DNA from 2 places in the Paenibacillus sp. OSY-SE genome. Region 1 is predicted to be linked to the other one. Evidence: riboswitches for the same ligand, from Rfam matches in the RefSeq annotation. Region 1 holds a riboswitch; the other holds the start of a gene.
What was found. A riboswitch is a leader RNA that binds a small molecule or an ion and turns the genes downstream of it on or off. The one in region 1 is predicted to bind cyclic di-GMP.
Positions count from the first base shown of each region.

Region 2: linked by a shared signal. The riboswitch ahead of A372_RS33445 (glycosyl hydrolase family 18 protein) and the one ahead of A372_RS0118685 (CAP domain-containing protein) in region 1 are both predicted to bind cyclic di-GMP.

Region 1 covers NZ_ALKF01000189.1:73,623-77,810, reverse strand. Annotated here, with positions in the region: gene A372_RS0118690 (class D sortase) at 1-633, shown strand, start outside; gene A372_RS0118685 (CAP domain-containing protein) at 749-1,837, opposite strand; cyclic di-GMP riboswitch class I at 2,119-2,210, opposite strand; gene A372_RS0118680 (SdrD B-like domain-containing protein) at 2,318-4,188, opposite strand, start outside.
Region 2 covers NZ_ALKF01000159.1:4,718-8,905, reverse strand. Annotated here, with positions in the region: gene A372_RS33445 (glycosyl hydrolase family 18 protein) at 1-2,309, opposite strand, end outside; cyclic di-GMP riboswitch class I at 2,418-2,502, opposite strand; gene A372_RS0106920 (hypothetical protein) at 3,707-4,188, shown strand, end outside.

The sequences.
Region 1 (4,188 bases):
ACTGCGCTCACGTTGCTGCTTGTCGGTTTAATATTAATCTTTTATCCCAAGTGGGTGCAGTATGTGGAACAACAGCGAGAGTTGCATTTGCTGACCGAATGGGACGCTATTCCGAAGGAAAGCTCTTACGCGGATAACTTGGCACAGCCTCTACTCTCTAAAGCATCCCTCCCTACATCTGATGTACGAACTCCAGAACCAGCTCCAGATCCTGAAGTGATGATAGACGGCATACCTTTATATGGCGCCATCTCGATTGAGAAAATCGATTTGCGGGAGCCGATGCTTGCGGGAGCCACAGCACAGTCGTTGAAGCATGGAAGTGGGGTCGTAGTGCCGAATCGCACGCCGGGCACAACGGGGAACTTCGTTCTAGCGAGTCACCGCAGCCAAACATTCGGACGGCACTTCAATCGGCTTGACGAACTCGAAGCCGGCGATGAAATTAAGATCGAAACGACGAACAACACTTATGTATACAAGGTGAATACGAAGTTTATAGTCGAACCGGAAGACTTGTCCGTGCTTGATCAGAACAAGGATGACAAGCAATTGACGCTGATTACTTGCGAACCGATGGATAATCCGACACATCGGCTCATTATTAAGGCCCTTCTCGGTGCTGAAAAGTGACCATTTTGATTACGCACTTAAAGTTGGAGCGGAAAGCTGCAATGAAAGCCGCCACATCTTATTCATGCGGCGGCTGTGCGTGCTTGTCCGTAACATGCTTGTCCGGAGCGTGGCGTCAAAGATTTGGAGTATAAAAGTTTTGCGTGTAGAACACATTTGATTTGCCCCCGAAGGATATCCCGACGCCCAGTTGTTCATAATCCCCAATTATATTTTTGCGGTGCTTGCTAGAGTTCATCCAGTCCTCGTGGACAAAGATGGCACTTGTCTGGCCGGCTGCAATGTTTTCTCCAGCCACTTTGTAAGTGATGCCGTCCTTTTTGATCCGATCGAAAGGTGTTTTTCCGTCAGGGTCGTTATGGTTGAAAAAATTTCTGCTCTTCATATCTGTGCTATGTTTGCGTGCTGTATCCGCAATAACATCGTTCCACTCGTATGGTTCCTTGCCGTAGCGCACGCGGATAGCATTGGTCAGATCGAACACTTCCCGTTCAAAGCTTTCACGCAAGCGTTCACTAGGCGTACCGTAGTATCCTTTAAACGCTAATTCCGTTTCCGCAGCGATAAGCTGAATCGCCGTAACCGTGCCCTGCTGGTTCAAATCGTAAAATACGGTTGCATACAGGTCGCCAACTCGATGAATGCTCAGCTTGCCGCCGTTGTCTTTGTAATTATAATTGGTGTTCCCTTTTTTTATCTTGGTGAGTGCGGGGCCGAGTGCAGCTTCCACCTCTGATTTCGTCGAACCAAATTGAATGCCGCTCGCGGATGTCCAATCTTGGGCGTTCGTGTAGAGAGCTACTACTTTGCTGTTATTTACGCCGACTTGCAAGTACCGCTTATAATTGTGATTGTAGATAAACCATTCAAAGCCGTATTCGCTTACATCTTTGCGGGCTGGTTCTCCTAACACATCAATCAAAGCTTGTTCGCTCATGCCGATGGATACGCCTTGCACAATGAAATCAGTTTGGTTCTTCGAACTTGACTTCACAATCGTCTGGGTATAAAGGTCAGATGAGCCGCTTGATGCAGTCGCGGGATGTTTATTGGCTGCATGTGCTGATTGAGAGGAACAGAACAAGGCCGCAATCATAATGGTGACGAATAAGGGTACATACCACTTTCCTCGTTGTGTATAATGCTGTCGTCTGTATACCGCAGCGTTATAAGTGCCTAATATTGAAACAACACGTTTCGACATAATACCATCTCCCATTCTTTTAGAGGTTGTTCAAAAAGTCCGCTGCTCATGTAGTCTCGCCTACACTGCGCTGCTCCTTACAAATTTTGCGGAGCAAAGCTCGCTTCGGAAGCATACGCTTCGAGTTCCTGTAACCTTCTCGGTGCTGACAACCGGCCTTTTTGAACACGCACTTTTAAGATTTATGCTTGAATGAGATGAATAACGGTATGTTAGGGCGACGACAAAAAGCGCCGCCCTAACGGCGGCGCTCAAATAAGCGCGACGACAAATGTCGCAATTAGGGCAACCCGGCTGTCATCGCATGTATACACATGCATTAGACCCGTGGCTTTGCGTCCTCTGCTTTCGCTAGAGTTTGCCGTTATCCATTTCGAATATCAATGTAACTATTTACACTATATATGAATCAGAAAAGGTTGTACATACTATTTTGGGCAGTTACAAGCCGTGAGGCATCTTTCCTTGACGGCTATTTGGTTAGCTTTGCGCGAACAATTTTTTTCGTGCTAACCATGCGACGAGAGCTAACGTACATAAGATGACACCGATGACAGGTGTGACAGGGGATTCTTCGCCTGTTTGAGGCAGCGTATCCATATTTTTTGGTTTGGATTTTGGCTGTTCATCCGTTATTGGCTTGGAGTCGGTATCGCCATCTATCTCGGTATCATTAGCGTCATCGTTATTTTCATCTTGTTCTCCTTCAGTGTTGTCTCCTGGATAATTGACATCGGAAGGTTCGTCTCGTTCTGAATCCGGATTAGATGGCTCAGACGGTCTATCAGGCTCCGTCGTTGGATTCGGTGTAGATGGATCCCCTCCGGAATTGTCTGACCCGCCTGGTCGATCAGGATCGGGATCTGGGCCTGGTGCCGACGGTTTGCGAATCAGTCCCGCATCGATTGTCATGTTATGCTCGCCTTGGGCAAGAGCTATGACATCTGTCCACCCGTCCTTATAAGCGTCGGAATCAAGTGAACGATCGTCTCCTGCACCTTTCAAAGTGAAAGTGTAGCCGTCCGGTGCAATGAATCTGACCTTATAATCGCCTGCATCCAAGTTATCGAAGAGATAGTATCCAGGTTTGCCTGATTCGTACACTGCGCCGGTAACCGTGTCTTTATATACCGATTCTGTCACCGTTGATCTTAACCATGTGCCGTTAGTATCGTACAGTTGTATGGTAATGCCGTTCATGCCAGTGTCCCCGTCATCCTGAATCCCATTGCGGTTCGCATCGAACCAGACGTAATTACCGATGGAACCTTTATTAGGTTCAACTGGATCTACCGGTTTGCGAACGAGTCCCGCATCGATTGTCATGTTATGCTCACCTTGGGCAAGAGCTATGACATCTGTCCACCCGTCCTTATAAGCGTTGGAATCAAGTGCCCTATTGTCGCCTGTGTCTTTCAGAGTGAAGGTATAACCGTCCGGTGCAAAGAATTTGACCTTATAATCGCCTGCATCCAAGTTATCGAAGAGATAATAGCCGGACCTGTATACATAGTCAGTCACAGTCGGATCATACACAGAACCCGTTACTGTAGGATCATAGACCGAATTCGTAACTGAACTGTAGTATACGGAGCGGGTTACTGTGGAAGCGAGCTTCTTGTTGCCTTCATTGTTGTACAACTCCACGGTAACACCGTTGATGCCAGTATCCCCATCGTCCTGAATTCCATTGCCGTTCGTATCAAACCAGACATATTTTCCGATTGCTCCCTTTTTCGGTTCAGGGTTAGGCGGGAGTTTTCTCTTTACTAATCCGGCATCGATGTCATGGCGTTTATCGCCTCTATTGAGCTCAATGATGTCCGTCGTGCCTTCTGGCCTGGCGTCGGAATCAAGGTTCCTGTCATCGCCTGCACCTTGTTTAGTGAACCCCGTATACTCTTCTGGAAGATGGAATTTTGCAAAATATTTACCTTTATCTAGTCCTGTAAACAGATAGTAGCCTGGGTTCCCTTTATGATCGTCACCTGTCAACGTGGCTTCCAGAAGTTCCTTACTGTCGGCGTCATATAATTCTACTTTGACGCCGTTGACGCCTAAATGGGAATCATTCGTCTGAATTCCGGTGCCATCTTTGTCAAACCAAACATAATTGCCGATCTCAGCCTTCGGACTATTCTTGATTTTAATTCCTACCTTGAGCGGTTCGGCTGGCAACAGGTCGGTATTTGTGTCGGTCCGTGAAGCCGTAAAGCCGAAAGAATTCCATGCGATCTCCTCATCTCCGACCGGTGCCCCAACAGGCGACCGCATCGTCCATTCCAGCACTTTCGTTTCCCCAGGTTTTAAAGCAGTTTGCTGCGCAAACACGAATTTCAGAGCTTTTACCG
Region 2 (4,188 bases), on a different contig from region 1:
CCGTCAACGATTTGCTTCGAGATGGATTGAATAAAGCCGAGATTGAAGAATTTCACGCCTGTATCCTCTGAAATTCTGACGAGGTTAGGCGCACCGTTGTTGGAATAGCCTGGCTTAGTAACCCATGCAACCATATCCATGAACGGAGAATTGACTTGCTTCGGCCACTCGATTCCTTCACCAACCCCAAAGTTATACTCTGGAGATACCGCCGCTTCGACAACCGTAATCGTGCGAGCTTTTTCTGCCGTTAATCCTTGTGAATCCGTTACGGAATACGTCAGCTGATACTTGCCAGCCAGATTGGTGTTTACTTCTCCCGTCACTGCAATGCGCGACGTTAAATCTCCGTCTTCCACGTCGGTAGCGGTTATGCCGGCCAGCTTATCGAACACGTCGCCGACTTGAATCGTGTAGTCCGATACGCCATGCAATACAGGCGCTTGATTCTTGCCTGGAGTCTCATCGCCCAGAATGAATTGTCTATTCATTTCCGGGCTGTTATTCGATACCCGCTGAACAAGTTCCATGCTTGCAATCTCGGCATCTCCCTTAAGTTTGAACGTATAGGATCTGCCAGGTTCAATCGTTTTGGCGTCATAAACCGATTTCAAATCGACGACCGTATAACCGTTCTCATTGGTTACGGTTCCTGCCAAATAATCGCCGGAAGTCAACGGTCCATCGGCTTGGATGTAAAGCTTCGGCAGCTTAACCGTTTTTGCGCCTCTTTCCACGGCTCTCAATACTTGATTCGATTCGGTCAAAGACTCGTTATTGACGAGGGTAATTTCATACCCTTTATTGTCGCCCCAAGGCTCTGTATACGGTTTCATAGCAGCCGTCACGTCCAGCTTGGCATATTGGATCTCATGTGTTTTCAACGGCTGACTTCCAAAGAGGCCTTCTTTCGTCGCCTTTGTTAATTTGTCACGCTTGGCAGGGTTCGTAGTAGGGGCATCATTGGCAGCCATCCAAGCAATGACGCCGCCTAAACCGTGCGCAAGCACATATTTCGTTTTCTCATGAATGGATTTTTCATTGTCATACGTGTAGAATACGCCAGTTGTGTCATCATACAGATAGGGAGCTTTTGCAAAATCATCCCAGTATTCTTTGAGATTCGGGTATGTGGCCTTCAACTTGTCGAGATTGCGATAAGACCAAGTCCCTGTTCGGCGGCCGCCGTCCCCAAGGACGAGAGGGGATTCGCCAACCGCGCCGCGGGATGGAGTGTAATCCGCATCCTTGGCAGATAGTGCGGCTTCACCGAATAGTCCCGGATGATTCGGGTCGGATCCTTGCGACACTTTATCCCAGCCGCGAGTATAGTAAGCCGCTCCGATGACAATCTTGCTCGGCTCGGCACCTTGCTGAATCAAATAGTTCACGCTCTCGTCAATGGATAGATTGTTGCCGGTGAGCGGGTCATTTGGATTCGGATACAAGCCGGTGTGATGGCCGCTTACCTCATCCCATGCGCCGCGCATGTCATAAGTCATGATATTGGCAAAATCTACAATGTTAAATAACTTAGGCACATCAATGCCGATATCAATCTTCTTTTTGGGAGCGGGCAGGGCAACAGTCAGCTCATACGCTTTACCAAGCTCGGCTCCTTGTTTATTCAATGCGTTTTTCAAGTCTTGCAGGAGCAAAATATAATTATTTTTATCCTCCGGCGTGGCGTATTTCGTGCCTTCATCGTTTTTATTATCGACCAGATCTGGCTGGCGAACTTCAGCCGGGAACTCCCAGTCCACATCCACGAAGTCCATGTTCGTGTATTTGATGAACTTCATTACATTCTGAACCAGATTCGCCCGCTTCGAAGCATCTGCCGTTACAACGGAGAAGTCACCTGATTTGGACCATCCGCCAAGAGAGATGCCGATTTTCAGATTCGGATTTTCTGCACGCAATTGCTGCAGGGCGATAAGTGCGCCGGCATTGGCTGCATCCCATTGTACGCCATCCTGGCCGACAGGCGCGCCTACAGCCACATCCTTGTCCGTAAAGACGAGGTTGCCTTGGGCATCAAAATCGAGGAACGCATAGTTCAAGTGGGTTAATTGATCCGAGGGAATATCCTTGGGATAAAAGCTCCCTTGTCCTCCCCAGATCGACCAATCGCCATAATACATGACATTACGGATTTCCTTTGTCGAGCTCTGCTTTACAACAGGTTCCTTTGCTGCGGGAATAGTCGTTCCTGCATAGGCCGGCGCCAATGAAGATACGAACATCATAATGGTCATCACCGTCATTGCGAATAACCTTCGGGCACTCTGCTTTCTCCTTGTCTTCATCCGTGTTCACTTCCTATCAATGTATTATATTAATAGGCAGCTAGGGTGTTTCTTACTATGAGCAATTCATAAATAACGCATACGACTAATAGGGAGTGGATTCTATTAATCGGCAACTGGCTGGCATAGAATTTCTTCTTTAGCCCCTTTAGCTTTGCGTCACTAGATTTCCCTAGCTTTGCCTAGTAATACCTGTGTAAAAATGCATGCGCTTTCATTTTCGATCTTCACAGGTGGAAATAATGTTTTGACTATTCATTCTGTATGCAGAACGATGCCTGTTTGTATCGTTTAATATACAGTAAATACGCGCTTATTTAATGGGACTTAAGAATTAATTGTGAAAGGCAGCACATAGTTCGATTTTATTATTCATTTGAAATGCCAGACATGATAGAACGGCTGTGATAAGGGAGTTCATTTTTATGCCAACTCGTTTGATAATATGTCTCAGCCCAGTAACCGTATACTTCTTCTAGCATTCCTTGTAATATATTTTTACATATTTTGGGTATGTAGAAGAATCTGAGCAATAGGTCATAGGAAGGAGGAAAGGATACAATATACACCATAAAATGGTGAGAATTAACTGGTGGTTTTGCTTTGTATGCAAAGTGCATGCTTTCGAAGCGGGCTTTGCTTCGCTAAGCATCTAGGAGGTACGCCATGATGAACAAAACCATTTTAATAACTGGAGGCCGGGCTCTTGGGGAGGAGAGTTGAACAGGTAGTTGTTGGCTTATCATCAGCCGCAAGAAGTTCGCGTCTTTTTGCGCAATGAAGCAGCAGTTCAACGACTCTAGAACGACACGGAACTGCTACGGTAATGGAGTTTTTTCTTTATTTTTCCCAACCTCTCAGGTTCATAGATCCAGCTCCAATCCTAGAGCCACAAGGGATACAGGTAATTTGAGAATGGTTTCTGGTTTATTTAGTTTCGGTTGGGAAAATAATGGCGAAACCCGCGCCGCTGCGAATGCGACGATATTTTCTTCCTAACCTTGCCTGAAATGCTGGATGTCTTATCCTGCACTTTCGATTAGGATGTTCAGTTGCTAATCGCTGTCCGCAAGGCAAGTTTCGCGTATTATCAACGGCTGCAGCCACCGTGAGAGATAACGAGTGAAGGGGAGAATATCGAGGTCAAGCTGGACGGAGGCGATGCACCGGAAGGAGCCTTAATTGGACGTATCTCCTGGTATCGTCGAAGGGAGAGCTAGAGTCGTGACGGATCCGAGCACGGCCGCACTCAAGGAAGGTGAAATAAAAACAACTATGGATATTAGAGGAAATTAAAGGTATTATTATGGTTGATTTCTAAAATAAAGGAGGAAGGCGATGGAGCTATAGTTTAACGAAGTGGGGCTGTATTTTATCCAGAAAGGTGGGGTTGGAAAATGAATAAAAAGATTGCTTTTATTTTTATTCTAGCAGTTTTTTTGGTATCTAGCGTCAACGCTTATGACGCGGAGTACAGTTATGATGAGAATGGAAACATAAAGAATATCACGAATGATGATACGGATATCACATATCAGGCAGATAAGAATGGCAATATGACAAGTAGAAGTGTGAGCAAGAAGGTATACGAAAAGGTGACAAACAGTGATTTTAAAAACGTAAACAATGCCGGCAAGGCGATTGGCTGGTCCTATGTGACGGATAGGGAAGCGGTATCCAGTTATGGCATTCAAAAGATTGGATCGAGAAATCATCAGCAAATTCAAGCTTCTAATATGCCTATTGGAAGTTCGATTGGCATTAAGCAAACGATTTCTATTTCTGCAGATTCAAATAAATACCTACGAGGTATGAAAAGTTCTTTGAAGATTGAACATCTGCAGAATGCGGAGGCAATAATGGCGCTCGAATTTGTGGA